DNA from 2 places in the Streptomyces cinereospinus genome. Region 2 is predicted to be linked to the other one. Evidence: riboswitches for the same ligand, from Rfam matches in the RefSeq annotation. Region 2 holds a riboswitch; the other holds the start of a gene.
The links. A riboswitch is a leader RNA that binds a small molecule or an ion and turns the genes downstream of it on or off. The one in region 2 is predicted to bind glycine.

Region 1: linked by a shared signal. The riboswitch ahead of gcvT (glycine cleavage system aminomethyltransferase GcvT) and the one ahead of gcvP (aminomethyl-transferring glycine dehydrogenase) in region 2 are both predicted to bind glycine.

What each region holds. Positions count from the first base shown of each region.
Region 1 is NZ_JBHMCY010000051.1:10,700-25,272, reverse strand. It holds partial or broken gene ACFF45_RS24015 (TetR family transcriptional regulator) at 1-186, shown strand, start outside; gene ACFF45_RS24010 (thioesterase family protein) at 278-1,126, opposite strand; gene ACFF45_RS24005 (trimeric intracellular cation channel family protein) at 1,152-1,844, opposite strand; gene ACFF45_RS24000 (ABC transporter ATP-binding protein) at 1,908-3,200, opposite strand; gene ACFF45_RS23995 (ABC transporter ATP-binding protein) at 3,215-4,309, opposite strand; gene ACFF45_RS23990 (ABC transporter permease) at 4,306-5,304, opposite strand; gene ACFF45_RS23985 (ABC transporter substrate-binding protein) at 5,444-7,237, opposite strand; gene ACFF45_RS23980 (ABC transporter permease) at 7,308-8,315, opposite strand; gene ACFF45_RS23975 (enhanced serine sensitivity protein SseB C-terminal domain-containing protein) at 8,680-9,477, opposite strand; gene ACFF45_RS23970 (enhanced serine sensitivity protein SseB) at 9,635-10,414, opposite strand; gene ACFF45_RS23965 (AAA family ATPase) at 10,487-11,155, opposite strand; glycine riboswitch at 11,399-11,498, shown strand; glycine riboswitch at 11,499-11,615, shown strand; gene gcvT (glycine cleavage system aminomethyltransferase GcvT) at 11,650-12,768, shown strand; gene gcvH (glycine cleavage system protein GcvH) at 12,877-13,254, shown strand; gene glyA (serine hydroxymethyltransferase) at 13,269-14,531, shown strand.
Region 2 is NZ_JBHMCY010000067.1:23,720-38,292, forward strand. It holds gene ACFF45_RS27660 (glutamate-cysteine ligase family protein) at 95-1,615, opposite strand; gene ACFF45_RS27665 (hypothetical protein) at 2,181-2,774, shown strand; gene ACFF45_RS27670 (DUF5999 family protein) at 3,258-3,464, shown strand; partial or broken gene ACFF45_RS27675 (aminotransferase class III-fold pyridoxal phosphate-dependent enzyme) at 3,641-3,910, opposite strand; gene ACFF45_RS27680 (TOBE domain-containing protein) at 3,969-4,364, shown strand; partial or broken gene ACFF45_RS27685 (molybdate ABC transporter permease subunit) at 4,758-5,247, shown strand; gene gcvP (aminomethyl-transferring glycine dehydrogenase) at 5,452-8,337, opposite strand; glycine riboswitch at 8,512-8,609, opposite strand; gene ACFF45_RS27695 (PRC-barrel domain-containing protein) at 8,724-9,095, shown strand; partial or broken gene ACFF45_RS27700 (DNA polymerase IV) at 9,017-10,455, opposite strand; gene ACFF45_RS27705 (MerR family transcriptional regulator) at 10,540-11,223, opposite strand; gene ACFF45_RS27710 (bifunctional nuclease family protein) at 11,487-11,960, opposite strand; gene ftsR (transcriptional regulator FtsR) at 12,482-13,225, opposite strand; gene ACFF45_RS27720 (zinc-ribbon and FHA domain-containing protein) at 13,269-14,228, opposite strand; gene ACFF45_RS27725 (DUF881 domain-containing protein) at 14,290-14,573, opposite strand, start outside.

The DNA.
Region 1 (14,573 bases), on a different contig from region 2:
GCGGCCGGCGGCTGGAGCGACGACGACCTGTCCATGCTCGCGGGCCTGTACGTCGACCAGACGCTGGTCACCGCCTCGCTCTTCCTGGAGGCGCTCGGCTCCGCGGAGGAGCAGCAGCGGGTCGCCCGGCTGGCGGCCCGCCGGCTGCGGCTGATCGGCATCGGCCGCGCCCACTGGCTGGACTGAGGGCGTCCTCGAGGCGGGCACGCGACCAGCGCGTCCCGGGGCGGCGTTCGGAACACCCGGTCGCCGGGCCGTGCGTGCGGCGCGGCGCGCCTCACGACCCGAGCCGCACCCGGGCCAGCTGCCGGGACTGCGCCACCAGCCGGTCCGCGCTGTCCCACACCTCGGCGTCCTCCTCCAGGAAGCCGCCGGCGAGGTTACGGGTGGTGAGGCAGACGCGCAGCGGGCCCGGCGCCGGGCGGCAGCGCACGTGCACGGTCAGCTCGACCGTCGGCACCCAGCCGGACAGGCCCATCTCGAACGCGGTCGGCGGCAGCGCGTCCACCGCGAGCAGCAGAGAGAAGGGGTCGGCGTCCCGGCCGTCCCTGAGGCCGAACCAGGCCCGCATCTCCCCCTTGCCGGACGGCGAGCCCAGCGCCCAGCCCAGCGTCGACGGGTCGAGCTTGAGCATCAGCCGGTCGGCGATGGCCGAGCTGCCGTCGACGGGTGCGGGCCCGCCCTCGGCCCCGAAGCACTGGTCCGTCGGCGGCATCGCGGGCGGCCGCGCGGTCGTGCGCACGTCGTCGGGGAGGGCGTCGAGGTCGCCGTAGGAGGCGAGGACGCGGACCCGTTCGACCTCGCGGCCCTGGTCGTCGTACTGGAAGAGCGAGGCCTGGCCGGTGGAGAGGGTGCGGCCGGTGCGCACGACGTCGGTGCGGACGACCGCGGGGCCGGGCTGCGAGGCGGTCAGGTAGTGCGCGGAGACGGTGAACGGGTCCGGGTGCGGCAGCGCGTCGGCGAGCGCGCGGCCCAGGACGGCGAGGAGGTAGCCGCCGTTGACGGCGCTGACGATGGTCCACCCCGCCGAGAGGTCGATGTCGTAGACGCCCTCGGAGCGCCGGGTGACGGCGGTGTCGCGGTCGAACTCGCTGTTGCCGATGGTCGCCTGGGATGCCTGAGCCATGGCGGTACCGTACAACAAGAAACTACTAAGCGGTAGCTTTTGCGGTCGGCTGCCGTGGCGGCTCCTCCTCGCGGACGGTCGAGCGCCGGTTCCACGCCCGGGGCGCGCGCCAGTGGAAGCGCATCGCCAGCAGCCGCAGCACGAAGGCCGTGGCGGCGGCGAGGGTGCTGGTCAGCGGGTTGAGGGCGTCGTAGCGGATGCACACGGCGACCATCACGGAGCCGACGACCGCGGGGACGGCGTACAGGTCGCGGTCCCAGCGCAGCAGCGACGGCACCTCGTTGGCAAGCACGTCCCGCAGGACGCCGCCGCCCACGGCGGTGGCGAGGCCGAGGGCGGCGGAGGCGTGCAGGCCGAGTCCGTACTCGTACGCCTTGGTGGTGCCCGCGACGCAGAACAGGCCCAGGCCGGCCGCGTCGAAGACGTTCACCCCGGCCTGGATGCGCTCCACGTGCGGATGGAGGAAGCAGACCAGGAGCGCGGCGAGCAGCGGTGTGACGAAGTACCCCAGGTCCGTGAAGGCGGCCGGCGGCACGGCGCCGATGATCAGGTCCCGGAACAGCCCGCCGCCCAGCGCCGTGGCCTCGGCGAGCACGGCGATGCCGAAGACGTCGAAGTTCTTGCGGACGGCCAGCAGGGCGCCGGAGATCGCGAAGACGAAGATCCCGATCAGATCGAGGGTGTGCTGGACGGACGGGGTGAACAGTTGCTGGAGCACCCTGACATTCTCACCCAGCGCCCGGCCCCCGCCTTCCGAAGCAAGGCGGGGGCCGGGCGCGGCTTACTTGTCGTCGGCCGCCGCGGTGCCCTTCGCGTCCGTGGCGGCGGCGTCCTGGGCGGCGGCGTCCTGGACGGTGCCGTCCTGGGCAGTGCCGTCCTGGGCAGTGCCGTCCTGGGCAGTGCCGTCCTGGACGGTGCCGTGCACCTCCGCGGCCACCGCCGCGCTCGTCTCCGCGGACTCCGCCAGCACCTCGTCCGCCACCAGCTCCGCCGCCTCCTTCGCGGCGGTCAGCAGCACGGTGTCCTGCGGCGCCTGGTCCGCGAAGTTCTCCGGGTGGTGGCAGGCGACCCGCTGGCCCGGCCGCAGTTCGAGCAGCGGCGGCTCGGCGGTCCGGCAGATCTCCGTCGCCTTCCAGCACCGGGTGTGGAAGCGGCAGCCGCTGGGCGGGGAGATCGGCGAGGGCACGTCGCCCTTGAGCAGGATGCGCTCGCTCTTGGCCCCGCGGCGGGCCGGGTCCGGGATCGGCACCGCCGACAGCAGGGCCTTGGTGTACGGGTGCATCGGCGACGTGTAGAGCTGGTCGCGGTCGGCCAGCTCCACGATCTTGCCGAGGTACATCACCGCGATCCGGTCCGAGACGTGCCGGACGACGGACAGGTCGTGCGCGATGATCACGTACGTCAGGCCGAGCTCCTGCTGGAGGTCGTCCAGCAGGTTCACCACCTGCGCCTGGATGGAGACGTCCAGCGCGGAGACCGGCTCGTCGGCCACGACCAGCTTGGGGTTGAGGGCCAGCGCGCGGGCGATGCCGACGCGCTGGCGCTGACCGCCGGAGAACTCGTGCGGGTAGCGGTTGTAGTGCTCGGGGTTGAGCCCGACCACCGACAGCAGCCGCTGCACCTCCTTCTTGACGCCGCCCTCGGGCGTGACGCCCTGGAGCCGGAAGGGCGCCCCGATGATCGTGCCGATGGTGTGGCGCGGGTTCAGCGACGAGTACGGGTCCTGGAAGATCATCTGCACGTCGCGGCGCAGCGGGCGCATCCCGCCCACGCCGAGGTGCGTGATGTCCTTGCCCTCGAACTCGACCGTCCCGGCGGTCGGTTCGAGCAGCCGGGTGATCAGCCGGCCCATCGTGGACTTGCCGCAGCCGGATTCGCCCACGACACCGAGGGTCTCGCCGGCCCGCACCTCGAAGTCCAGGCCGTCCACCGCCCGGACCGCGCCGACCTGCCGCTTGAGCAGGCCCTTGCGGATCGGGAAGTGCTTCTGGAGCCCGGTCACCTTCAGCAGGGTCTCGCCGGGGGCGGCGCCCTCGGTGAGGGTGGCGCCGCCGCTCTGGGCAGGGACGGTCACTGCTTTTTCCTCGCTCACAGCTTCGGCGCAATCTCTTCGGTCCAGATACGCTCCCGCTGCTCCTGCGACATGTGGCAGGCGGCCCAGTGCCGGCTGCCGACCTCGGTCAGCTCGGGGCGCACCGTGCGGGTGACGTCGTCCTTCGGGATGTCCGCGTACGGGCAGCGCGGGTTGAAGGCGCAGCCGGACGGGAGGTTGATGAGGGAGGGCGGGGAGCCCTTGACCGGGACGAGACGCTCCTGCTGGTCGCGGTCGAGCCGCGGCATCGAGCCGAGCAGGCCCCAGGTGTAGGGGTGGCGGGGCTCGTAGAACACCTTCTCGGCCGGGCCGCGCTCCACGCACCGGCCGCCGTACATCACCAGCAGGTCGTCGGCCAGCTCGGCGACGACGCCCAGGTCGTGGGTGATGACGATGACGGCCGAGCCGAACTCCTTCTGCAGGTCCCGGATCAGGTCCAGGATCTGCGCCTGGACGGTCACGTCCAGGGCGGTGGTCGGCTCGTCCGCGATGAGCAGTTCGGGGTTGTTCACCAGCGACATCGCGATCATCGCGCGCTGGCGCATGCCGCCGGAGAACTCGTGCGGGTAGTCGTCGACGCGCTGGTCGGGCTGCGGGATGCCGACCCGGTCGAGCATCTCCACCGCCCGGCGGCGGGCGGTCTTCTTGTCGACGTCGTGGTGGATGCGGTACGCCTCCACGATCTGCTGGCCGATCGTGTAGTACGGGTGCAGCGCGGACAGCGGGTCCTGGAAGATCATCGCCATCTCGCGGCCGCGCATCCTGCGCACCTGGTCGGCGGGCGCGGACAGCAGCTCGGTGCCGTTCAGCCAGATCTCGCCGGAGATCCGCGCCTTGCGCCGGCCGTACTGGCCGGCGGTGTGCAGGCCCATGATGCCGAGCGAGGTCACCGACTTGCCGGAGCCCGACTCGCCGACGATGCCGAGGGTCTTGCCCTTGTCCAGCTGGAAGCTGAGCCCGTCGACGGACTTGACCAGGCCGTCGTCGGTCGGGAAGTGCACCTTGAGGTCGCGTACGTCGAGGAAGGCGGTCGGCGCGGCGGCGGTGACGGGTTCGCCCACGGCCGCGCCGGTCTTGCTCAGTTCGGTCATGAGAGCCTCACTCGGGGGTCGATCACGGCGTACAGGACGTCCACCACGAGGTTGGCGATGAGCACCGCGAGCGACGTGATCAGGGTGACGCCCAGGATGACGGGCAGGTCCTGGTTCTTGATCGCGTTCAGCACGGCCTGGCCGAGGCCGGGCAGGGAGAAGGTGGTCTCGGTCAGGATCGCCCCGCCGATGAGGGCGCCGAGGTCCATGCCGAGCATGGTGAGGATGGGCGTCATCGTCGAGCGCATCGCGTGCTTGCGGATGACGACCTGCTCCCGCAGGCCCTTGGCGCGGGCGGTGCGGATGTAGTCCTCGCCGAGGATCTCCAGCATGGTGGCGCGCGTGATGCGGGCGTACATCGCCGCGTAGAGGAAGGCGAGGGTGACCCACGGCAGGATCATGCCGCCGAGCCAGCCGGTGAGGCTCTCCTCCAGGGGGACGAACTCGCCGTCGATCCAGCCCAGTCCGTAGGAGAAGACCGCCAGGCTGAGCAGACCGGTGAAGTAGATGGGCAGGGAGACACCCGCCAGGGCGACGATCATCGCGCCGCGGTCCCAGAAGCTGCCCCGCTTGAGGGCGGAGAGCACTCCCGCGGCGAGGCCGAAGACCAGCCACAGCACGGCCGCGCCGAGCGCCAGCCCCAGGGTCACCGGGAAACGGTCGGTCAGCACCGGCCAGATGGCCTGCTCACTGCGGAAGGAGTAGCCGAAGCAGGGCGCGGCGCAGTGCGTGACGTCACCGCCGGCCGCGTAGGTGCGGCCCACGAAGATGCCCTTGAAGAACTCCCAGACCTGCGCGTAGATCGGGTCGCCCAGGCCCAGCTTCACCCGCACGGCCTCGACGGCGGCGGGGTCGGCCTGCTTGCCCACGAAGCTCAGGGCGACGTCGACGCCCGCCCACTCGGGGATGAGGAAGAAGATGCTGAAGACCACCATGACGATGACCACGAGCATCACTGCGGCGGCGAACAGCCGCCTGATGAGGTAAGCGAGCACAGCTAACGGCCCGCCGCGGACCGCGGGCCGCCTCCGGTCTCCCCCACCGCCTCATGAGCGTGGGAGGTGCCCCGGGTGGCCCGCGGTCACGCCGCGCCGGCCTTCACCTGCCTTTCGTGCCGTACGGCGGGTGTGCCGGTTACTTCGTGTTCTTCAGGCCGAGGTTGACGAAGTCGTACATACCGCTGTACGCGTCCGTGGTGTAGACGTTCGCCAGCCGGTCCGAGCGCCAGTTGAGGAACCGCTCGAAGACGAAGGGCAGGTAGTACGCGCCGTCCATCACCTTGTGGTTGATCTCCGTGGCGATGCGGGTCTTCTCGGCGTCGTCCAGCGTGTTGACGTAGTCGTCGAACAGGCCGTCGATCGCCTTGTCCTCGATGAGCGCGTAGTTGTTGTTGGCGCTCTCCAGGATGTACTTGCTGTGCCACAGCGGCAGGCCGTAGCCCTGGACGGACGGGAAGTCGGCGCCCCAGCCCATGATGATGATGCCGTAGCCCTTCTTCTCCACGTTGGAGGGGCTGCCGATCACGCTGGAGTTCTGCGCGCCGTCGTACTGGTCGATCTCGACCTGGATGCCGACCTTCTTCAGCGACGCCTGGAGCGACTCGGCGGTGGCCACCTCGACGGGCTTGTTGTTGCGGACCGCGATGGTGGTCCTGAAGCCGTTGGGCTGACCGCAGGCCTTCAGCTCCTCCTTGGCCTTGGCAACGTTGCCTTTCTTGTCGGCGCCGGCCATCGCGTACGGGTCGTACTTCTGGCCCTCGCCGCCGGGGATGCCCGGCGGCAGCATGTTGGTGCCGATGTCGCCGCCGGCGACGGGGCCGCCGCGCGCGGTCTGCAGGGAGACGTGGTCGGCGCCGAGGAGCACCGCCTTGCGGCAGTGGATGTTGTCGAACGGCTTCACGTTCTGCGCGAGGGCCGCGTAGCGGATGTAGCCGGAGACCGGGTTGTCCAGGTTCTCCTTGTGCTCCCTCAGGGCGGTGGAACGTCCCTGCGGCGAGAGGCTGGTCTGGGCCAGGTCCAGGTCGTAGTCACCGGCGATCAGCCGGGCGTCCAGGTCGTTGGCGTTGGAGAAGAACTTGACCGTGATCTCGTCCGGGTACGCCTTGCGCACCGGGTCCGAGGCCTGCTTCCACTGGGTGTTGCGGACCAGTTCGAGGTCCTTGCCCGGGTTGTAGGACGCGAACTTGTACGGGCCCGAGGAGAACGGGTGCAGACCGTACTTGGACCTGGTGTCCTTGTCCTGGCGGACCGGGGAGGCGGAGATCAGCGCCAGCATCTCCTCGAAGTCCGAGTTGGCCTCCGGGAGCTTGAAGACGATCGTCTTGTCGTCCGGCGTCTCGATGGACTTCAGGCCCAGCTTGTCCGCCGACTTGTCCTTGTACGGACCCGGGTACTCGCCCTCGGGGTCGAGCACCTCCTTGAGGTACGTCGGGCCGCCGGAGAGCACGTCCTGCGCCCAGACGCGCTCGATGCCGTACTTCACGTCCTTGGACGTGATCGGCTTGCCGTCCTCCCAGGTGACGCCGTCACGCAGGGTGTACGTGTAGGTCTTGCCGTCGTCGCTGATCTCGGCCAGACCGGTGGCGAGGTCCGGGGTCAGCTCGGCGCCGGCCCTGCCCGGCTCCGTCTTGTTCGTGACGAGCTGGCGGCTGTAGTAGCGGGCGAAGTTCCACATGAAGCCGTAGTAACCGCGCGTGGTGTCCCACGAGTCGGCATCCTGCGCGCTGGCGAACTTCAGGGTGCCGCCCTTCTCGGCCAGCGCGGCCTGGGCGACCTTGTTGTTCGCGGCGTCGTAGCCGGCCGCGCCGTTCTGCGAACCGCCGTCCTCACCGCCGCCGCCGCCGCACGCCGCCGTGGTCAGCAGCGCGGCGACCACGGCGGCAGCGGCCATGGCCTGCTTGCGCCGCCCTGAGGTGCGTTGGGTAGTCACGATCTCGGATCCTCCGGAATTGATGAGAGACCCCGTGCCTTGCGCCACGGGTCACGAGCGGTACGGCGGTTCAGCGGGAGCCCTTGGGGTCCAGCGCGTCGCGGACGCCGTCGCCGAAGAGGTTGAAGGCCAGGACGGTGATGAAGATCGCCACGCCCGGGATGACCATGTACATGGGGTCCGACTCGTAGTAGTCGAGAGCGCTCGACAGCATCTGTCCCCAGGAGGCCGTGGGCGGCTTGACGCCCACGCCCAGGAAGCTGAGTGCCGCCTCGGTGAGGATGTTGGTGGGGATCATCATCGTCGTGTACACGATGATCGGCGCGACCAGGTTGGGCAGCAGCTCCTTGAACAGGATGTAGAACCGCCCGGCACCCAGCGACCGGGCCGCCTCGACGTACTCGCGTTCGCGCAGCGAGAGCGTCTGGCCGCGCACCACGCGTCCGATGTAGGGCCAGCCGAAGAAGCCGATGACCAGGATCATCACGAACAGGCGCACACCGGTGCCGCTCAGGCCCAGCAGCTCGTTCGGCATGACGGAGACCAGCGCGATGATGAACAGCAGCTGCGGGAAGGCCAGCAGACCGTCCATCACCCGGGAGATGACGGTGTCCACCCAGCCGCCGAAGAAGCCGGCGAGGATGCCCAGCACGGTGCCGAGGACCACGGCGACCGCGGCGGACAGGAAGCCGACGAGCAGGGAGATCTGGGCGCCGTAGACGATCCGGGCGAAGATGTCGCGGCCGTTGACCGGTTCGACGCCGAGCAGGTGCTCGCCGCTGATGCCGCCGAGCGAGCCGATCGGCGTGCCGAACAGCGGGTCGATCAGGTCCTCGTGGTGGGTCTCCGGGTCCTGCCCGACCAGGCCGGTGATCACCGGCGCGAGCACGGCGACCAGGACGAGGAGGAGCACCACGACGCCGCCCGCGAGGGCCAGTCTGTCGCGTTTGAGCCGCTCCCAGGCGATACGCCCGAGGGACCGTCCCTGTACGGCCTTTGCGTCGCCGCTGACCAGCGCCGCTTCCTCGGCCGCACTCGGGGCCGCTTCCACGGTCGGGTCGTGCAATGGTGCCGTCATCTGGCAGGGACCCCTCTCGACCGGCGGTAGCCGGGCCCGCACTTGCCGCTGTAGCGGCGTGTTGAATCCGTGTCAATCCGTCATGCCCTGGGGTGTGAACCCCTGGGGCGGGAGTCTTCAACGCTTTGGAGATCTGTCGCCAGACTTGACGGGGAAAGGATGCGCAACCGTGATGCTGTCTGCGGATTCCGTTATGCGGACGCAAGGGTACGGTTACCGAACGCAACGATGAAGGCCCGCACGGGCCTTGTCGTGGGAAGGCCCACGTCCGGCGCGGCCCTCGGTCAGTACGGCCCTCGGTCAGTACGGCCCTCGGTCGGTACGGCCCCCGGTCGGTACGGCCCCCGGTCGGTACGGCCCTCGGTCAGTAAGGCCGCGGGTATCCGTAACCGCCGGCCAACGGGGCCGGCGCCGGAGCGGCGTGGGCCTCACGGTCGTAGAACGGGCGGGAGTTGACGCGCAGCCACATCGCGACCGGGTCGAACTCGTCGGTCATCGCCACCGTCGACACCGGCAGCCCGTCCGGCACCGCGCCGATCGACTGCTGCATCATCGCCCGCACCGAGTCCACGGCGGACGGGGAGGTGTCGTACACGTCGAGACCGATGGCGAGGTACGGCGCCCCGAGCGCGGGCTGGACCCAGGCGCGGCGCAGGGAGCGGACGGCCGGGGTGCGATGGGCGTTCTGCGACAGCAGGGCGTAGAACTGCGGGATCTGGATGCCCGGTTCGGACAGCCGCAGCGGCCCGGCGGGCTGGCGGTCGAGGCCGGTGGCGATGCGGCGCAGGTCCAGCCAGGGGATGCCGACGCCGCCGCCGGGGGCGTGCGGGTTCAGCCAGAGGCCGTAGTGGTCGGGGTAGAGGGTGCGGGCCACGTCCAGGCCGTCGACCACCTCGTAACTGCGCATCCAGCCGCTCGCCGAGAGCTCCTGGGCGGAGGTGACGCAGGGCGCGTAGCCGTAGCCGTCGACCTCCATGTTCCCGTACTGGGCGTCGGGGCTGCCGGCCTGGCCGTGCCAGAGCAGCATCCAGACCTGGCCGGAGTGGGGGGTGGCGAGGGCGCGCAGGAGTGCCTCGTAGGCGTCGTAGCGCCCCGGCGTCACCTGGCGCAGCAGGTGCTCGACCTGGCCGGCCGCGGCCGTGCCCGTGCCGCTCGCGCTCACTGTGTACCGCCCCTTCGTGCAACGCCCTGTTCGAGCCGTGACCCTAGCTTAAAGGCGCCTGCCGACTCGGGAACTGTGTCGTCCCGGCGAGTGCGGGCCGTCCGTGGCCGGACGCGCAGGTCCCCGCGCCCCGGGGCCGGCCGTCCGCGCGGGCGTTTCACCGGCCGTGCTGGTAGAAGGGGCGCACCCGCTCCCGCAGCCAGTCGACCACCGGGTCCTGGGCCACGTCCATCAGGACCAGGTTGACCGGCCAGGCCACCGGCGTCCTGCCCAGGGCCCGGCCCAGGGCGTCCAGGGGGGCGGCGCGCAGGTCGCCCTCCCACTGGGAGAGTTCGACGCCGACGAACATCACCGGGTCGGCCGTCTCGATCGCCGCCAGGCAGCGGCGGGCCGCGGTGACGACGCCGAGGGCGGCGAACTCCGCGGACGCCGCCGCGAGGAAGTCCACCGGGTCGTCCTGCCAGTCGGGTTCGTACAGGCGGACCCGGCCGCCGTTCGCGGGGCCGTCGAGGGGGGTGCGGCCGGCCCGGCCGAGTTCGGCGACCGCCGGCGGGGGGAGCGGGACGCCCACCACGCCGCCGGGGTTCACCGCGATGCCCGCCTGCGGGGGCAGACCGCGGGCGAACTCGACGGCGGGGGCGACGGTGTACGCCATGTGGGGGCCGGCGACCTGGCGCAGCTGCTCCTCGGAGCTGAACACGGGGACGTAGGCCTGCCCGCCGATCTCGATGCCCGGCAGGTCCAGGGGGCCGCTGTGCGGGCCGCCGCCGCTGGGCAGCGGCACCCACACGAAGCTGCGGCCCAGCACCTCCACGATGCGGGCGCCCGCCGACGGGACGCCGAGGGAGGCCGACAGCACCTCCTCCAGCTCGTTGCCGGGCCACCCGCCGTGCGGATGGGGGTGCGCCTGCGCCGGAAAGTCCCCCGAGAGGTCCATCTGCCTACCACCTGCTCCGTACCAGTGCTGCCGGCTGAAAAGGCTAGCGCGCCGCCCGCCCCGCGCGCCGCGTCAGCCCGTGAAGCCGATCCGGCGCAGGGCGTCCGCCGCCGCGCGGTCGAGCAGGACGGCGGCGCCGCAGCCGCGGGGCAGGTCGCCGCGGTGCGCGCGGCGCAGCAGCAGGGCGGCGTCGCGGCGGTGGCGCAGGAACGCGTACCGCGAGACGCCCCGGCCGCGTTCGCGCTGGCCGGCCAGGGCCTGCTCGGGGGTGACGTCGAGCAGCAGCAGGTGCAGCGTGCCGCCGCGGCGGCGGGCCTCGCGGGCCAGCCAGGCACGCACCCAGGCCTGCGTGCCGCAGTCGTGCACGACGACGCCCTCGCCGCTGCGCAGGGCGCGGCGCAGCCCGGCGTAGTGCGCGAGGCGGACGAGGGGGCGGTAGACGGCGTAGGGCAGCCAGCTCGGCGTACGGCCGTCCCAGCGGTCGCGGGTGTCCTGGGAGTCGACGCGCCGGCCGCGGACCGCGCGCCGCATGAGGGTGGACTTGCCGCTGCCGGGCAGCCCGGTGATCACGACGAGGTCGTGCGGGCCGAACAGCAGGGCGTGCGGGCTGCGGCCCGCGCGCTCGCGCAGGTCGCGGACCACGGGGGACGGCAGCGGGGCGCACGCGCCCCGGGCCGGGGCGGTCGGCTGCTCGGGCAGTGCGAGGCCAGCGGTGGCCGCGTAGGCCGTGGTCCTGTTCACCGTGATCGTCCTCCCCTGGGGCGGTTCACGAGTTACCGTCCCCTTCGAGTGTAAAGAGAAGGTAATACGAGGCGTCTCGCGTTTCCGTCCGCTTCCCGCAACAAGCCTGCTACAGCACACTGTGCCCGGCTGGGGACGCTCCGTGCCTCCCCTTTGCCGCGATGCGCCCCCCACGGACGAGGCCCCCTGCCGCCCGGCGGCGATGCGTGCAATGATGAGCCCGCCAACTGCATACCGGCCGCTTGAATCCGCGCGGGAGAGTCCCCGGGCACGACATGACCGGGGCGCCGAAGGAGCAAGTCCCTCCCTTGAATCTCTCAGGCCCCGTCACCGCGCGGGCGAGGCACATCTGAAAAGCGGGCCGCTGCCGCAGTGGCTCCACCCAAGGTGCAAGCCGTGCTCACCGTCTGTCCCGACGGTCATGGCGAACCTCTCAGGTTCCGATGACAGATGGGGAGGAACGACCTCGCCGTCATGCCTTGGGAGACCGACCGATGAGCAGCACCGCACTCCGTCGTACCGCGCTCGATGCCCTGCATCGCTCGCTGGGCGCCACCATGACCGACTTCGCCGGCTGGGACATGCCGCTGCGCTACGGCTCCGAGCGCGACGAGCACCTCGCGGTGCGCACGCGGGCCGGCCTGTTCGACCTCTCGCACATGGGTGAGATCACGGTCACCGGCCCGCAGGCGGCGCGGCTGCTGAACCACGCGCTCGTCGGCGACATCGCCTCCGTCGGTGTCGGCCGCGCCCGCTACACCATGATCTGCCGCGCGGACGGCGGCATCCTCGACGACCTGATCGTCTACCGGCTCGCCGAGACCGAGTACCTGGTCGTGGCCAACGCGAGCAACGCGCAGACCGTCCTGGACGCGCTGACGGAGCGCGCGGAGGGCTTCGACGCCGCCGTGCGCGACGACCGGGACGCCTACGCCCTGGTCGCCGTCCAGGGCCCCGAGTCCCCCGGCGTCCTCGGGCGGCTCACCGACGCCGGCCTCGACGGTCTGAAGTACTACGCCGGCCTGTCCGGCACCGTCGCGGGCGTCCCGGCACTGATCGCCCGCACCGGCTACACCGGCGAGGACGGCTTCGAGCTGTTCGTCGCGCCGGAGCACGCCGTCACGCTGTGGGAGGCGCTGACCGAGGCGGGCGCCGGCGCCGGCCTGGTCCCGTGCGGGCTGTCCTGCCGGGACACCCTGCGCCTGGAGGCGGGCATGCCGCTGTACGGGCATGAGCTGACCACCTCCCTCACCCCCTTCGACGCCGGGCTCGGCCGGGTGGTGAAGTTCGGCAAGGCGGGCGACTTCGTGGGCCGCGAGGCCCTCGCCGAGGCCGCCGCCCGCGCCGAGGCCAGCCCGCCGCGCGTCCTGGTCGGCCTGATCGCCGAGGGCCGCCGCGTCCCGCGCGCCGGGTACGCCGTGGTGGCCGGCGGCGAGGTGATCGGCGAGGTCACCTCCGGCGCCCCCTCCCCCACGCTGGGCAGGCCGATCGCGATGGCCTACGTCGACGCCGCGCACGCCGCTCCGGGCACGCCGGGCGTCGGGGTGGACATCCGGGGCACCCACGAGCCGTACGAGGTCGTGGCGCTGCCGTTCTACCAGCGCCAGAAGTAGACACTGGGCTCGGGTCCACGTGACCCGTTGCATATTTCCCCTGCTCACACGCAGTTCAAGCAGTCCCCCATTCACCAGCACTCCCCCGCGTACAGGAGAATTCAGGCCATGAGCAACCCCCAGCAGCTGCGCTACAGCAAGGAGCACGAGTGGCTGTCGGCCGCCGAGGACGGCGTCTCGACGGTCGGCATCACCGAGTTCGCCGCCAACGCCCTCGGTGACGTCGTCTTCGCCCAGCTCCCCGAGGTGGGCTCCCAGGTGGCCGCGGGCGAGACCTGCGGCGAGCTGGAGTCGACCAAGTCGGTCAGCGACCTGTACTCCCCCGTCACCGGTGAGGTGACCGAGATCAACGAGGACGTGGTGAACGACCCGTCCCTGGTGAACTCCGCCCCCTTCGAAGGCGGCTGGCTGTTCAAGGTGCGCATCGCGGAGGAGCCCGCCGACCTGCTCTCCGCCGACGAGTACGCCGCCCACACCGCCGGCTGAGGAGTCGTAGCCACATGTCCGTCCTGAACACCCCCCTGCACGAGCTCGACCCGGCCGTCGCGGCCGCCGTCGACGCCGAGCTGCACCGCCAGCAGTCCACCCTCGAGATGATCGCCTCGGAGAACTTCGCCCCGGTCGCGGTCATGGAGGCGCAGGGCTCGGTCCTGACCAACAAGTACGCCGAGGGTTATCCCGGCCGCCGCTACTACGGCGGCTGCGAGCACGTCGACGTGGTCGAGCAGATCGCCGTCGACCGGGTCAAGGAGCTGTTCGGCGCCGAGCACGCCAACGTGCAGCCGCACTCGGGCGCCCAGGCCAACGCCGCCGCGATGTTCGCGCTGCTCAAGCCCGGCGACACGATCATGGGCCTGGACCTCGCGCACGGCGGGCACCTGACCCACGGCATGAAGATCAACTTCTCCGGCAAGCTCTACGACGTGGTCGCCTACCACGTCGGCGAGGACGGCCGGGTCGACATGGCCGAGGTCGAGCGGCTCGCCCGGGAGGCCAGGCCGAAGCTGATCGTCGCCGGCTGGTCCGCCTACCCGCGGCAGCTGGACTTCGCCGCGTTCCGCCGGATCGCCGACGAGGCCGGCGCGTACCTCATGGTCGACATGGCGCACTTCGCCGGCCTGGTCGCGGCGGGCCTGCACCCCAACCCGGTGCCGCACGCCCACGTGGTCACCACCACGACCCACAAGACGCTGGGCGGCCCGCGCGGCGGTGTGATCCTGTCCACCGCCGAACTCGCCAAGAAGGTCAACTCCGCCGTCTTCCCCGGTCAGCAGGGTGGCCCGCTGGAGCACGTGATCGCCGCGAAGGCGGTCGCCTTCAAGGTCGCCGCCTCCGAGGACTTCAAGGAGCGGCAGCGCCGTACCCTGGAGGGCGCGCGCCTGCTCGCCGAGCGGCTCGTGCGGGACGACGTCAGGGCCGTGGGCGTGGACGTGCTCTCCGGCGGCACCGACGTCCATCTCGTCCTGGTCGACCTGCGCGACTCCGAGCTCGACGGCCGGCAGGCCGAGGACCGGCTCCACGAGATCGGCATCACCGTCAACCGCAACGCGGTCCCGAACGACCCGCGCCCGCCGATGGTGACGTCCGGCCTGCGCATCGGCACCCCGGCCCTGGCCACCCGCGGCTTCACCGCCGAGGACTTCGCCGAGGTCGCGGACGTGATCGCCGAGGCGCTGAAGCCGTCGTACGACGCGGAGGCGCTGAAGGCGCGGGTCAAGGCCCTCGCCGGCCGGCACCCGCTGTACCCCGGCCTGACGAAGTAGTCCCCGGTGGGCTCCACAACGGCGTGGGGCCCGCCGCACCAC
Region 2 (14,573 bases):
CCCGGGCCCGGGCCCGATGAGCGAAGCCGCCGCCGGGCGGCAGAGCTCCCGGCACCCCGCTACAACGCCCAACCGCGCGGCTCCCGGCACCCCGCTACCCGCCCAACCGCAGAGCCTCCGGCACCCCCACCGGCCAGGCGTGCACCGGATCGCCCTGGCGCATCAGCTCCGCGTAGCGCCGCGTCGTCGCGGCCAGCGCGGCCTCCCGGGACAGGCCGCTGTCCAGGGCCCGGTGGAACGTCGCCACCTGCCAGGACGCTCCGTTCACCCGGCGCCGGCAGCGCTCGTCGATCACACCGAGGTAGAAGTCGCGGTCGGCCGGTTCGACGCCCCACGCGTCCAGCCCGGCCGCGGCGAGCGGCAGCAGTTCGTCCCGGACCAGGCCGACCGCGTCGACCTCGGCCGTACCGCCGTACCGCCCCCGCCGCGGCCAGGTGAAGCGCGCCTCGACGCCGTACCGGCACGCGGCGTCGAAGTTGGCCGCGGCGGCCTCGAAGGGCAGCCGGGTCCACACCGGCCGGGAGTCCTCGGCCAGGGCGCGCACCAGCCCGTAGTAGAAGGCCGCGTTGGCGACGACGTCGGTGATGGTCGGCCCGGCGGGCAGCACCCGGTTCTCCACCCGCAGATGCGGTACGCCGTCGGCGACGTCGTACACGGGCCGGTTCCAGCGGTACACCGTGCCGTTGTGCAGCACCAGCTCGGCGAGCTTCGGGACGCCACCGGCGTCGATCACGGCCAGCGGGTCCTCGTCGTCGCAGATCGGCAGGAGCGCGGGGTAGTAACGCAGGTTTTCCTCGAAGAGGTCGTACGCCGAGCTGATCCAGCGCTCCCCGAACCAGGTGCGCGGCCTGACCCCCTGCGCCTGGAGCTCGGGCGGGCGGGTGTCGGTCGACTGCTGGAACAGCGGCGGCCGGGACTCGCGCCACAGCTCCCGGCCGAACAGGAACGGCGAGTTCGCCCCCACGGCGATCTGCGCGGCGGCCGCCGCCTGCGCGGCGTTCCACACATCCGCGAACCGCCCCGGCGTGACCTGGAGGTGCAGCTGCACGGAGGTGCAGGCGGCCTCCGGCGCTATCGACTTCGACGTGCACGTCAGATGCTCGACTCCGTCGATGTCGAGCGTGAAGTCCTCGCCCCGCGCGGCCACGATCTGCTCGTTGAGCAGCACGTAGCGGTCCACGTCGGACAGGTTGGAGGAAACGAGGTCGTCCCGTTCGAGGGTCGGCAGAATACCGATCATCACGATTCCGGCGTCCACCTCACCCGCTTTCCGGTGGGCATATGCCAGAGACGTACGGAGTTCCTCCGCGAGCCGGTCGAATACCCGCCCACCCAGCCGATGGGGGGTGATGTTCACTTCCAGGTTGAACATGGCGAGTTCTGTTTGGAAATCTCGGCTGGCGATCCTTTCGAGGACCTCCCCATTGAGCATTTTGGGCATGCCGTCGGCACCGGCGAGATTCAGCTCGATCTCCAGCCCCATGAGGTTCTTCGGCCGATCGAACCGCTTCTCCTCCAGCAACCGCTCCAGTCCCCGCAGGCACTGCTGGAGCTTCGTGCGGTAGCGCTGCCGATCGGACAGGTCGAACGCGCCTGCCACGACCTTCTCCCCCATCGAAGTCCCTCCTCGGTGGGCGGCCGAGAGATCCGGCCGCCGGTGTCCGGGTCAGGGTGGATAATGCCCAGCCCGAGCGATCCGTAACTCCCCCGGCGATCTCCCACAGCCGCTACTCTGGTCACTTGCACCAAGGAAGACCAGCGGCACATTCACCGGGCATGAGGCAGCGCGCATTTTCCGCCGCCGGAGACCTCGTGAAAAACGCCGACGAGAATTGGCCGACCGCGGCACGGGCATTTTCCGAGGTCATCGAGGTGTCCCCCCTTCGGAATCAGGATGTTCTCCCACGTATCGCCGACTGAATGAACTCTTGTGCGAGTGCCCGGAGACGGTTAGACGAAACACTGGCTGAACAAATGTCGTATAAACTCGGTCGACAGGGCAGAAGGCTGGCACCCATGGTCGGAGGAAACTGCCGTCGCGATCACGCCCGGCAGGCCTCACACTCACACCATCGCTCGCAGACCCCGGCCCCGCCTCTCTGTCCTTCCCTGAGCTGACAGCGCTGTCTGCCCACGCCCCCCTCGCGTCACCCTGCCTGTCGAACGAGAGGCGACCCACCATGCCGCTGCATGTCCCTCCGGCTCCCGCGCCCGCACTCCGCTCCGTCCTCGCGGCCCTCGATTCCCCCACCGCGGTCCGCGAGGCCCGTACCCCCGCCCTGCGCAGCGCCCAGGGCGCCGTGACGCCCGAGCTGCCGCTGCCGGTCCACGCACTGGACCGGATCACGGCCCAGGGCGAGCCGGTGACCCGGCTGACCGGCTGGCGTTTCCTGATCCGCTCCGGCGACCACGTGGTGGCCGCGGCGGAGACGATGCTGACGCCGGACGGCTGGGCCTTCTCGCACTTCTTCGAAGGGCCGTACATCGTCTCGACCGAGCGCGCGCTGCGTCAGGCCGAGACGCTCACCCAGTCGTACCAACCGCGCCTGCTGTCCGTACCGGGCCTGTACATGCTCACGCTCTGGCTGCACGGCGACTGCACCTCGGACGGCACCGCGGGCCATCCCGCGGCGGCCGACCTGCTCGTCCCGCTGGCTCCCGCCCCGCCCGGCATCGCGGCCAACCGCCCGCACCAGGTCGCCGACCTGCTCCCGGTACTGACCCTCCGGGTGCCGCCGGCCCCGCCCACCCCCTTGCTCGGCTCACCCGCCTGACGGCCGAGCCGGACGTCACGCGGCGAACTCCGTCCCTCGTGCCCCGTCACCGGAATTCCGGTGACGGGGTGCGCTGCCGTTTCCGACGTTTTTCCTGTTTCCGCTGGTACGCCGCCGTCCTTCCGGAGTGAAATTCCGCTCCGAAGAGCGCTTTTCCACTCACCCGAGCACAATGCTCGCTCACAAGAGTGCACATTCGCTCGGACGAGCCGGAACCGCTTTCCGGTCCATCCGGACTAGCCTCATCCGGCTACCCCGAACCACCCGAAGGGACAGTGCAGTTGGGCTGAACCGTCCGCCCGGGTGACGCGTCCCAACCTGTGAAGAGGCGGTGCACCGAAATCCCTGCGGAACGACGCCCGCGGGGCAACACTGGGTCCGACCGACTTATCACAACGGGGGGCGGCCATGAACGACGCTTCACGCCGCGGGACAGACACCACGGCAGTCCCAGCCGACACGACAGAGCGAAAGATCCCTTCCATGTGCCAGCACCAGCCACCGTGCCCGACCGCCGACTCCGCCGACCGGGAATCCGCCCGTCTCGTGGCGCACCACCCGGAGCAGGGCTGGAGCCTGCTGTGCAACGGTGTCCTGTTCTTCGAGGACACCGGTGAGCTCCTGCCGGACGGCCAGATCATCGCCCCGCACCGGCTGCCGGCCGGCAGTCCCGTGATGACCGCGGCCTGATCATCTGAGAGGGCGGACCCTGGTCGTCCGCCCCCGCTCGGGGCGCGCAGTCGGACCAGTCGAACGCCGCGTGGCTTTTCGGTGACGTACATGCCGATCACCCACCCGGTGAAACCGCCGGCCACCTCGGCGGACGGACAGCGCCCGTCCAGTCCGGCCAGTCCGGTCCCATCCGACCGCAGCACCCCGAGCACCTCGCGGCGGGCGACGACCGCCGACACCGGCACGATGCCCCCGCCGAGCGCCTTGCCCAGCAGCAGCACGTCGGGGACGACGCCCTCGTGGTCCACGGCGAGCGTGCGGCCCGTGCGGCCCAGGCCCGACTGGATCTCGTCCGCGACGAACAGGCACCCCGCGCGCCGGGTCACCTCCCGCACGCCCGCCAGATAGCCGTCGTCCGGGACGATCACGCCCGCCTCGCCCTGGACCGGCTCGATCAGCACCGCCGGCCGAGAGGGCCGGCCCCGGGTCCGCCATGTCCGGTTGCCCCCTATCGTGACCGGCATGCACTCCTACACGATCGGCCAGGCCGCACGACTGCTCGGCGTGAGTCCCGACACCGCACGCCGCTGGGCGGACGCGGGCCGGGTGGCCACCCACCGCGACGAGAGCGGGCGGCGGCTCATCGACGGCCGGGACCTGGCCGCGTTCTCGGTGGAACTCGCCCGGGCGGGGGGCGGCGAGGAGGAGACGCCGTACACCTCGGCCCGCAACGCCTTCCCCGGCATCGTGACCGCGATCAAGCTCGGCGATGTCGCCGCCCAGGTCGAGATCCAGGCCGGCCCGCACCGCCTGGTCTCCCTCCTGACCCGCGAGGCCGTCGAGGAACTGGGCCTGGAGGTCGGCATGGAGGCCACGGCCCGCGTGAAGTCGACAAACGTACACATCGACCGAACTTGACGCTACGGCACCCACCACTCGCCCATCTCGCGCATACGATCATCCACGCGCCTGTTGCCTCGCGCATGCGATGACACAGCGGACTTCCACTTGGCATCTGCGTCAGCCTGATCGACGCAGGGGAAGGGCCCGGACGGCCGTTCTCCAGTGGAGCCGGACGCCGCCTCGTCGTGCGGGCCGGACGGCCGCCTCGCCGTGGAGACCGGACGGCCGCCTCGCGGAGGCCGGCGGGGCGGTTCGGCCGCCTCTCTCCGGAAGGCCGGCCGACCACCTCCCCGCCAGGCCGCCGTCCGGTCCTTCCCAAGTCGAAGGAGGCCGACGCCGCCGTCGTCCACCAGAACGACGTGCGCTCCGCCGGTGGCGAGGCGGAGGGTGAGAAGCTCCCCTGGCCGGCCGGTGGTCGGCGGTGTCGCGCTGCTCCTGGCGTTCGGCCGCAACGGGATGATCGGGCGGTGGCTGGACGCGTGGTTCGGCGTCACCGTGCCGTTCACCACGGCGGGCGTCGTGATCGCGGAGACGTTCGTGGCGATGCCGTTCCTCGTCATCGGCGTCGAGGGCCGCTGCGCGCCGCCGGCCCCCGCTACGAGGAGGCGGCGACCACCTTGGGCGCCTCCCGCTGCACCGCGTTCCGCCGCGTCGCCCTCCCGCTGATCGCGCCCTGCATCGCCGCGGGCTCGGTCCTGGCCTGGGCCGCGCGCTCGGCGAGTCCGGCGCCTCGATCACCTTCGCCGGCATCTTCCCCGGCCGCACCCGGGCCATGCCCCTGGCGGGCTACCTGGCCCCGCGGAACGACCCGGCGGCCGCGATTAACCTCAGCCTGGTCCTGCTCACGGTCTCGATCCCGGTCCTGGCAGGCCTGCGGGACCGCTGGTCGACCGCGTCGGACGCCATGGTCCTGGCCGACCGCCTGATCGTCATCGAGCACGGCGACGTCGTCCAGGAGGGCACCCCCGTCCGGGCCGCGTTTCTCAGGCCGCCCAGACCCACGCCTGCCCGGCCTGAGAACGCGGCGAGGGCCCCCGAGGGAGCCCTCGCCGACCTCATCGACCTCGCCGACCCGCGTCGGCCCGACGCGGGTCGCCGCCGCTCAGTCCTCGTAGGCGTCCAGCGGCGGGCAGGAGCACACCAGGTTACGGTCACCGAACGCCTGGTCGATCCGACGCACCGGCGGCCAGTACTTGTCGGCGACCGACACCCCGTCCGGGAAGGCGGCCTCGTCCCGCGCGTACGCGTGCTCCCACGCACCGGCCAGGGCTCCGGCGGTGTGCGGAGCGTTCCGCAGCGGGTTGTCGTCGGCCGGCCACTCCCCCGAGCCGACCTTCTCGATCTCCGCCCGAATCGCGATCATCGCCTCGCAGAACCGATCGAGTTCGGTCAGGTCCTCGGACTCGGTCGGCTCGATCATCAGCGTTCCGGCGACCGGGAACGACATCGTCGGCGCGTGGAACCCGTAGTCGATCAGCCGCTTGGCCACGTCGTCGACGCTCACCCCGGTCGCCTTGGTCAGCGGCCGCAGATCGATGATGCACTCGTGCGCCACCAGTCCGCCCGGACCGGTGTAGAGCACGGGGTAGTGCGGCTCCAGCCGCTTGGCGACGTAGTTGGCGCTCAGCACGGCCACCTGCGTGGCCCGCTTCAGTCCCTCGCCGCCCATGAGCCGGACGTAGGCCCACGAGATCGGCAGGATGCCCGCCGACCCCCACGGCGCGGCCGAGATCGGCCCGACCCCGGTCTCCGGCCCGGCCTCGGGCTGCAGGGGGTGGTTCGGCAGGTGCGGCGCCAGGTGCGACCGTACGGCCACCGGGCCGACGCCCGGGCCACCGCCGCCGTGCGGGATGCAGAACGTCTTGTGCAGGTTGAGGTGGGACACGTCGCCGCCGAAGTGGCCCGGCTTGGCGAGCCCCACGAGCGCGTTGAGGTTGGCGCCGTCGACGTACACCTGCCCGCCGGCGTCGTGCACCTGCGCGCAGATTTCGGCGACGTGCTCCTCGAACACGCCGTGCGTGGACGGGTACGTGATCATCAGCACCGACAGCTCGTCGCGGTACTGGTCGATCTTCGCCCGCAGGTCCTCGACGTCGATCTCGCCGTCCTCGGCGGTCTTCACCACGACGACCTTCATGCCGGCCATGACGGCGCTCGCGGCGTTCGTGCCGTGCGCGGACGACGGGATCAGGCACACGGTCCGCTGCTCGTCGCCGTTGGCGCGGTGGTACCCGCGCACCGCGAGCAGTCCGGCCAGCTCGCCCTGCGATCCCGCGTTGGGCTGCAACGAGACCTTGTCGTACCCGGTGACCTCGGCGAGCCGGTCCTCCAGCTCACGGATGAGCGTCAGGTACCCCTGGGCCTGCTCGGCGGGCGCGAACGGGTGCAGCTGCCCGAACTCCGGCCAGGTGACCGGCTCCATCTCGGTGGTCGCGTTGAGCTTCATGGTGCAGGAGCCCAGCGGGATCATGCCGCGGTCGAGCGCGTAGTCCCGGTCGGCGAGCCGGCGCAGGTAGCGCAGCATCGCGGTCTCGGAGCGGTGCTGGTGGAAGACCGGGTGGGTCAGGTAGTCGTCAGTGCGCAGCAGCCCGCCCGGCAGCACGTCCTCCGTGACGGCGTCCAGGGCCTCGATGTCCCCGTCGACGCCGAACGCGGCCCACACGACGGTCAGATCGGCCCGCCTGGTGGTCTCGTCGCAAGCCATCGAGACGTGGTCGGCGTCCACCAGCCGCAGGTTGACCCCGCTCGCGCGCGCGGCGGCGACGACGTCGGCCGCCCGCCCCGGCACCCGCGCGGTGACGGTGTCGAAATACGCGCCGGTGACGAGCTCGACGCCGCCGTCGCGCAGGCCCGCGGCGAGGACCGCCGCGTACCGGTGCGTGCGCAGCGCGATGCCCTTCAGCCCTTCGGGGCCGTGGTAGACGGCGTACATGCCGGCCATCACGGCGAGCAGCACCTGCGCGGTGCAGATGTTGCTGGTCGCCTTCTCCCGCCGGATGTGCTGTTCACGCGTCTGAAGTGCCAGCCGGTAGGCCTTGTTCCCGTCGGCGTCGACGGAGACGCCCACGAGCCGCCCGGGCAGGCTCCGTGCGAACTTCTCCCGCACCGCCAGGTAACCGGCGTGCGGCCCGCCGAAGCCCATGGGCACACCGAACCGCTGCGTGGTGCCGACCGCGATGTCGGCGCCCAGCTCGCCCGGCGACTTCAGCAGCGTCAGCGCCAGCAGGTCGGCGGCGACGGTGACGAGCGCGCCCAGCTCGTGCGCCTGGTCGATGACCGGCTTGATGTCGCGTACGGCTCCGGAGGCGCCCGGGTACTGGATCAGCACGCCGTTGATCTCCCGCCCGGCGACCTCGGCGGGGATGCCCCGGCGGAGGTCGGCGACGACGACCTCGACGCCGGTCGGCTCGGCGCGGGTCTCGATCACGGCGATGGTCTGCGGCAGCGCGTCCGCGTCGACCAGGAACAGGCCCTTCTTGTTCTTGCCCGTGCGCCGGGACAACGCCATCGCCTCGGCGGCGGCGGTGCCCTCGTCGAGCAGTGAGGCACCGGAGGTCGGCAGCCCGGTCAGGTCGGCGACCACGGTCTGGAAGTTCAGCAGCGCCTCCAGCCGGCCCTGCGAGATCTCCGGCTGGTACGGGGTGTACGCCGTGTACCAGGCCGGGTTCTCCATGACGTTGCGCAGGATGACGGGCGGGGTGAACGTCCCGTAGTACCCCAGGCCGATCATGGAGCTCAGGACCTGGTTGCGGTCGGCGAGCGAGCGCAGCTCGCGCACCACCTCGGCCTCGGTGCGGGCGCCCGGCAGGTCCAGGGCGTCGGCGTTCTTGATCACATCCGGGACCGCGGCGGCGGTGAGCTCGTCGAGCGAGCCGTAGCCGACCTGCGCGAGCATCTTGGCCCGCGCCTCCTGATCGGGCCCGATGTGGCGCTGCTCGAAGGGGATGCCCTGTTCGAGTTCGGAGAGCGGAATGCGCTGGGCGGTCATTGCGGAGGCCTCCTGGTCTGACGCGACCTTCGAGGGACACCACGGCACGGGTGCCCCGACGGCCTCCCCCTCTGTCATCTCGACCTGAGAGCTTCACCGGCCGTCCGGGGACGTCCGGCTTGCACCGTCGGTGAGAGCGGAAGCCGTGACACCCGCCCTGCTTTCCAGAGTGACCTCGTCCGTGCGGTACGTGGGCCTGAGAGATTCCGGGGAGGATTTGCTCCTTCGGCGCCTCCGGTGGTCTCGCCGGAGGACTCTCCCGCACGGGGTCAGCAGCCGTTTGCCAGACTACCAGCGAGGTCAACGCCCGGGCGTTCGAGTGGCCGCCTCCCGCAATGTGCTCTTTTGTTGTGCCTACGGATGAGTTGCGAGCAAGTGGAGGGCCCGTGCAGACCGACATCGATCCGCGCAACCTGATCGGCCGCAAGGCATTCGACCGCAACGGCACCAGGATCGGCACCATCGACGAGGTCTACCTCGACGACGCGACCGGTGTCCCGGAGTGGGCCGCGATAAGGACCGGCCTGTTCAGCAGGGACGCCTTCGTCCCGCTGGAGCCCAGCGAGCTGGTCGACGGCAGCCTGCACGTCCCCTTCGACCGGGCCCTGATCAAGGACGCCCCCGACTTCGGCGTGGGCCGGCACCTCTCCCCCGAACAGGAACTCCAGCTCTACCACCACTACGGCCTGGACGTGGCCGCGCCCCCCGCGTTCCCGGACCGCGACTTCGGCAAGCTGGCGGGTTCGGAGGAGACGTGACCCCGAGGGCTCAGCCCTGCGGCTCGGGTCTTCGCGCCACCAGCGGCAAGGGCTCCGCCGGCTCCAGCGCGGGATCGTCGACCCGGAAGGTCCGCACCCGCCCGGGCCCGGAGCCGGGTGTCTCGAACCGCACGGTCACCCTCCCCAGTCCACTGCCCTGCACCCACCCGTGCCCGTACCCGGCGTGCCGCACGTCGTGCCCGGCGGCCCATCGCCGCTCCGCCGGCTCGGGCTCCTCCCGCACCGGCTCGTCCGCCGGGGCGTCCTCCTCCCCCCCGCCCCGCTCCCCCGCCGCCTGCGCGAACAGATCCTCCTGCGTGTAGTCGGCCAGACCGCTGACCCCCACCCCCAGCAACCGCACACCCCCTGTGGTGTCCACGGAGTCCAGCAGCCGCGCCGCGGCCTCCCGCACCACCGCCGGATCGTCCGTGGGCCCCCGCAGCGTCTCGGACCGGGTCAGCGTCGAGAAGTCGTACCGCCGCACCTTCAGGACGATCGTCCGCCCCGACAGCCCGGCCCCGCGCAGCCGACGTACGCACCGGTCCGCGAGCCGCTGCACCTCCAGCCCGACCCGCGTGCGGTCGTGGATGTCCACGTCGTACGTGTCCTCGACCGACACCGACTTCGCCTCCCGCTCGGCGACCACCGGCCGGTCGTCGCGGGCCAGCGCCATGGCGTACAGCGCCTGCCCGTGCGCCTTCCCCAGCAGCCGCACCAGCTCGTCCTCGCCGGCCTCGGCGATCTCCCCGACCGTGGTGATCCCGGCCCGCCTCAGGTGGTCGCCCGTCGCGGGCCCCACGCCCGGCAACGTCCTTACCGGCATCGGACCGAGCAGCGCCCGTTCGGTGCCGGGTTCGATGAGCACCAGGCCGTCCGGTTTGGCCTGCTCGGAGGCGATCTTGGCGAGCATCTTCGAGGCGGCGAGCCCCACGGAACCGGTCAGGCCCGTGACGGCCCGGATGTCGGCCCTCAGCCTGACGCCCGCCAGCCGCGCCGACTCCCGGTCCCAGGCCGCCTCACCGGCCTCCAGGTCCACGAACGCCTCGTCCAGGCTCAGCGGCTCCACGAGCGGCGACAGCGCCCGCAGCAGGCCCATCACCTGGTCGCTGATCGTCCGGTAGAACCCGAAGCGCGGCACGAGGTACGCCGCGTTCGGCGCGAGCCGGCGCGCCTGGGCCATGGGCATCGCCGAGTGCACCCCGAACACCCGGGCCTCGTACGAGCAGGTCGCCACCACCCCGCGCGGCCCGAGCCCGCCCACGATCACGGCCTTTCCGCGCAGGCTCGGCTTGGACGCCTGCTCCACCGAGGCGAAGAAGGCGTCCATGTCGAGATGCAGGATCGTGGGCGCGGTTCTCACCTGTCCGATGCTGCCTCACGCCACTGACAACGCCCGCCGCGGCCCGACGACCGAACGGCCCCGGCGGCTGCTGTACGGAAGGCCTCAGACGGCCCGGTTGCGCCGCCGGGCCAGCTCGTCCGCGGGATTGTGCCCGACAAGCGTCTCACCGGTGTCGACGCGCTCCCCGTGGAGCTGCGACAGCGCGCCCTCCACGTCCCGCCACACCACCCCCACGGCGATCCCGAAGATGCCCTGCCCGCCTTGGAGCAGCGCGTGCACCTCGTCGGGCGAGGTGCACTCGTAGACCGTGGCACCGTCGCTCATCAGCGTCATCCGCTCCAGGTCCCGGAAGCCGCGCTCCCTGAGGTGCTGGACGGCGGTGCGGATGTTCTGCAGCGACACCCCGGTGTCCAGGAACCGCTTGACGATCTTCAGGACGACGACGTCCCGGAAGCTGTACAGACGCTGCGTCCCGGACCCGTACGCGGGCCGGACGCTCGGCTCGACGAGCCCGGTGCGGGCCCAGTAGTCCAGTTGCCGGTAGGTGATGCCGGCGGCCGCGCAGGCCGTCGGACCGCGGTAGCCGATCTCCTCGGACGCCATGGGCGCCGCCCCTCCGCCGCCGGGAACGGCCGTAGGTCGCTGCGGAGCGTGATCGCCCGCCCTGCCGTGCGGGGCGCACCCAGCGCTCGGGCGGAGCCGAGAGCTCGGGGGAGGGAACGGACCGCTTTCCCCGAAACCGCGTCCGGGGGCACCCCCAGCCGTACCGTCGCCGCTGCTTCTCACGCCGACCTCCGTCCTTGACCTGCCTTCTCGACGGTAGGCAGTCACCAAGGGCGCGTCAACGATCGCCACACTCGGCACGCCGAGTGATAATCACCCTAAGAGTGGTTTCCCGCACCCCGCTGCGGGGAAAGGCTAGCCGAATGCTCTGGCGGGAAGCCGTAGGACGCTCGTACTCGCCACCGGCACGTGCCGGAGCCGCAGACCGGCCACCCGGCACGCCCCGGCCCGTGGCGGACCGTACGTCCACCCGGGCCGGTCACCTCTCACTGGCTGCTGGTGCCGAAGTCCTCGGGGGAGATCTGGTCGAGGAACTCCCGGAACTTCTCCACCTCGTCCTCCTGCTCGTCGGGGATCGCGATACCGGCGTCGTCCAGCACCCCGTCACTGCCGTAGATCGGCGTTCCGGTGCGCAGGGCAAGCGCTATGGCATCGGACGGGCGGGCGCTCACCTCGACGCCGCTGGCGAAGACCAGCTCGGCGTAGAAGACGCCTTCACGCAGGTCCGTGATGCGTACTTCGGTGAGCTCCTGGCCGACGGCCTCCAGCACGTCCTTGAACAGGTCGTGGGTCAGCGGTCGCGCGGGGGCCATGCCCTGCTGGGCGAAGGCGATCGCCGTCGCCTCCCCCGGCCCGATCCAGATGGGGAGGTAGCGATCGCCTCCCACTTCGCGCAGGAGCACGATCGGTTGGTTGGAGGGCATTTCGACCCGGACACCTACGACATCGAGCTCGTTCACACAGCAACCCTAGGCCGTGCCCGGGACGTTTGGGTAGTCGGGCCACGATCGGCCCCGGGGATCCGGCCGCCCCGCGCCCGGGAGCAGGGCGGCGGGCCGGGACGCCGACCACCTGCGAACGCGGACCGGCCCCCGTACGCCGACGGCATCACGGCCTCGTGGAAACCGACAGCTTTCCGCCGGCTTTCCGTCCAGGCGCCCCTGGAGCCGCCACGGAGCTCCCCGTGGCCCGGATCCCGCGCAGTCCCCCACATCGGCGCGCCGAGCGCTCCGAGCCGGACCGAAGACCTGTGCGAGGCTCTGCGCAGAACCCTGCGCGAGGCGCTGCGGCACAAGCCTCGCCCGAAAGCCCGCCGCGCACTTGCCTCGCCCGAAAGCCCGCCGGCCGGCACACCGTCCGGCCGCCCGCTGACGCCCAGCCCGCACCCGGCACCCCAGCCCGCTCAGCGACCTCGGGAGACGCCGCACCCGTGCCTCGCATACGGGCCGACCGCCTACCTCGGCGGCGACAGCCCCGCCCCTCAGGGCAACCGCACCCCGAGCGCACTTCGCACCAGCGCCGCGTGCAGCTTCACGGTGAGCCCCGCCAGCTCCTTCGCCCGGGCCTCGGCGTGTGCCCTGGTCTGCGGATTCCGGTGCCGCTTCAGCGGGGCCACCACCTGGTCCACGAGCCCCGCCTCACGATCGGCCGCCGCTTTCATCGCCCGCAGGTGCCGCGGCTCGATCCCGAACCGCCCCAGCTCGACGACGAGCGACGCCACCGTGACGGCCTCCGCGTCGTAGACCCCGTCCCCCACCGGCGTGACCAGCCCGTACGACTCCCACTCGGCGAGCTCCTGCTCCCCGATCCCGGCCGCCGCCAGCAGGTCCGCCCGCCCGATCCGCGCCACCGTCGGCCCGTCCGGCTCCTCGGCGTCGGACACGGCCTCGCCGTCACGCTGTCGGCCCAGCGTCGGCAGCCGCACCGGCTCCCCGCGCTCCATCGCTTCGAGGTGCTCCCGGATCACCTTGAGCGGCAGGTAGTGGTCCCGCTGCATCCGCAGCACATGCCCGAGCCGCTCCACGTCCCCCGCGCTGAACTTCCGGTACCCCGAGGGCGTCCGCTGCGGCTCGATCAGCCCCTCCGACTCCAGAAAACGGATCTTGGAGATCGTGACCTCGGGGAACTCCGCGCGCAGCACGTTCAACACCGTGCCGATACTCATCAGCCCGCTGTCCGTGGCGGCGGCACCGTACCCGGCGCCGCCGCTCGGTGTGTGACGCATGGACCTTCCCTCGGTGTCCCTCCGGACGGATCCCGGAGGAGGGTCAGATGCCCTGCCGGCTCGCGTAGAAGACCAGCCGGTACTTGCCGATCTGCACCTCGTCACCGTTCGACAGGGCGACCTGGTCGATCCGCTCGCGGTTGACGTAGGTGCCGTTCAGGCTGCCGACGTCGGCCACCGTGAACGACCCGTCCGCGCCGCGCCGGAACTCCACGTGGCGGCGCGAGACCGTCACGTCGTCCAGGAAGATGTCGCTCTGCGGGTGACGCCCGGCCGTGGTCAGGTCGCTGTCCAGGAGGAAGCGGCTGCCCGAGTTCGGCCCCCGGCGCACCACCAGCAACGCCGACCCCAGCGGCAGCGCGTCCACCGCGGCCTGCGCCTCCGGGGAGAGCGTCGGCATCATCGTCTGACCGGTGGCCTCGGCGTCGTACGCCTCCAGGCCGCTGATGGAGATGGTCGAGGTGGTCTCCGACGGACGCTCGGCCGCCGCCCCCGCCCGCAGCGGAGCACCGCAATGGGAACAGAAGCGACTGCTCTCCGCGTTGCGGTTGCCGCACCTCGTACAAACCAGGGCCGACATGGACGGATCCTCCTGCCGCGGCTGCCCCGCAGGGGCGTGGGACGCGTACGGGTCGGCGGAAAACCCTCCACCCGCACTTGAGGTTGACGGTTGCCCGAAACCTATGCCTCCGGCCTGGGCAGGGTCAACCGACGGCGCGCCCTGACCACCGGAAATGTCACCACCCGGACCAGCGACCTGGTCCCGGAACAGCGGACGCTGGCCCTCCGCGTCAGGCTGTGCGCGATGACGAGCGGTCGCGTTGCCGCTGCCCTCTCGCGCGCTCTTGCCGAACAACTTCGCAAACAACTTCACGGGCGATTCCCCTTGACCGAAACAGACCCGCCCGTGGGGCAGGACGAACCCTGATTGCACACTCTGGCCGACCCGGACATCCTCACAACGTCCGTCTCCACCGGACAGTTTCCACCACGCACCACCCATTCGGTGCGTCGACCCCCCGCAACGTCATGCCCTCCCCGGACGTCCGCCATGCACCCTCGGTTCACTGGGAGGACGACCGAGCGTAGTCAGGTCGCTCTGCCGCTCGCAAGGCGTCCACGACGATCTCGTCCGACCGCTCGACAGTCACTGTGGCCTGCTCCTTCTCCAGTGTCTGCACCACGCCTCCCGGGATGTTGAGCGCCGGCTCCAGGTCTTGCGGCTTGCCGATGACCTGGAAACGAAAGGGAGCGTTGATCTTGTTCCCGTCGACGCTCACACTTTCCCCGGAGTCCGTCAGATATGTGCTCGCGACGACCCGCACACCGTTCACCTGGATCGCCTCCG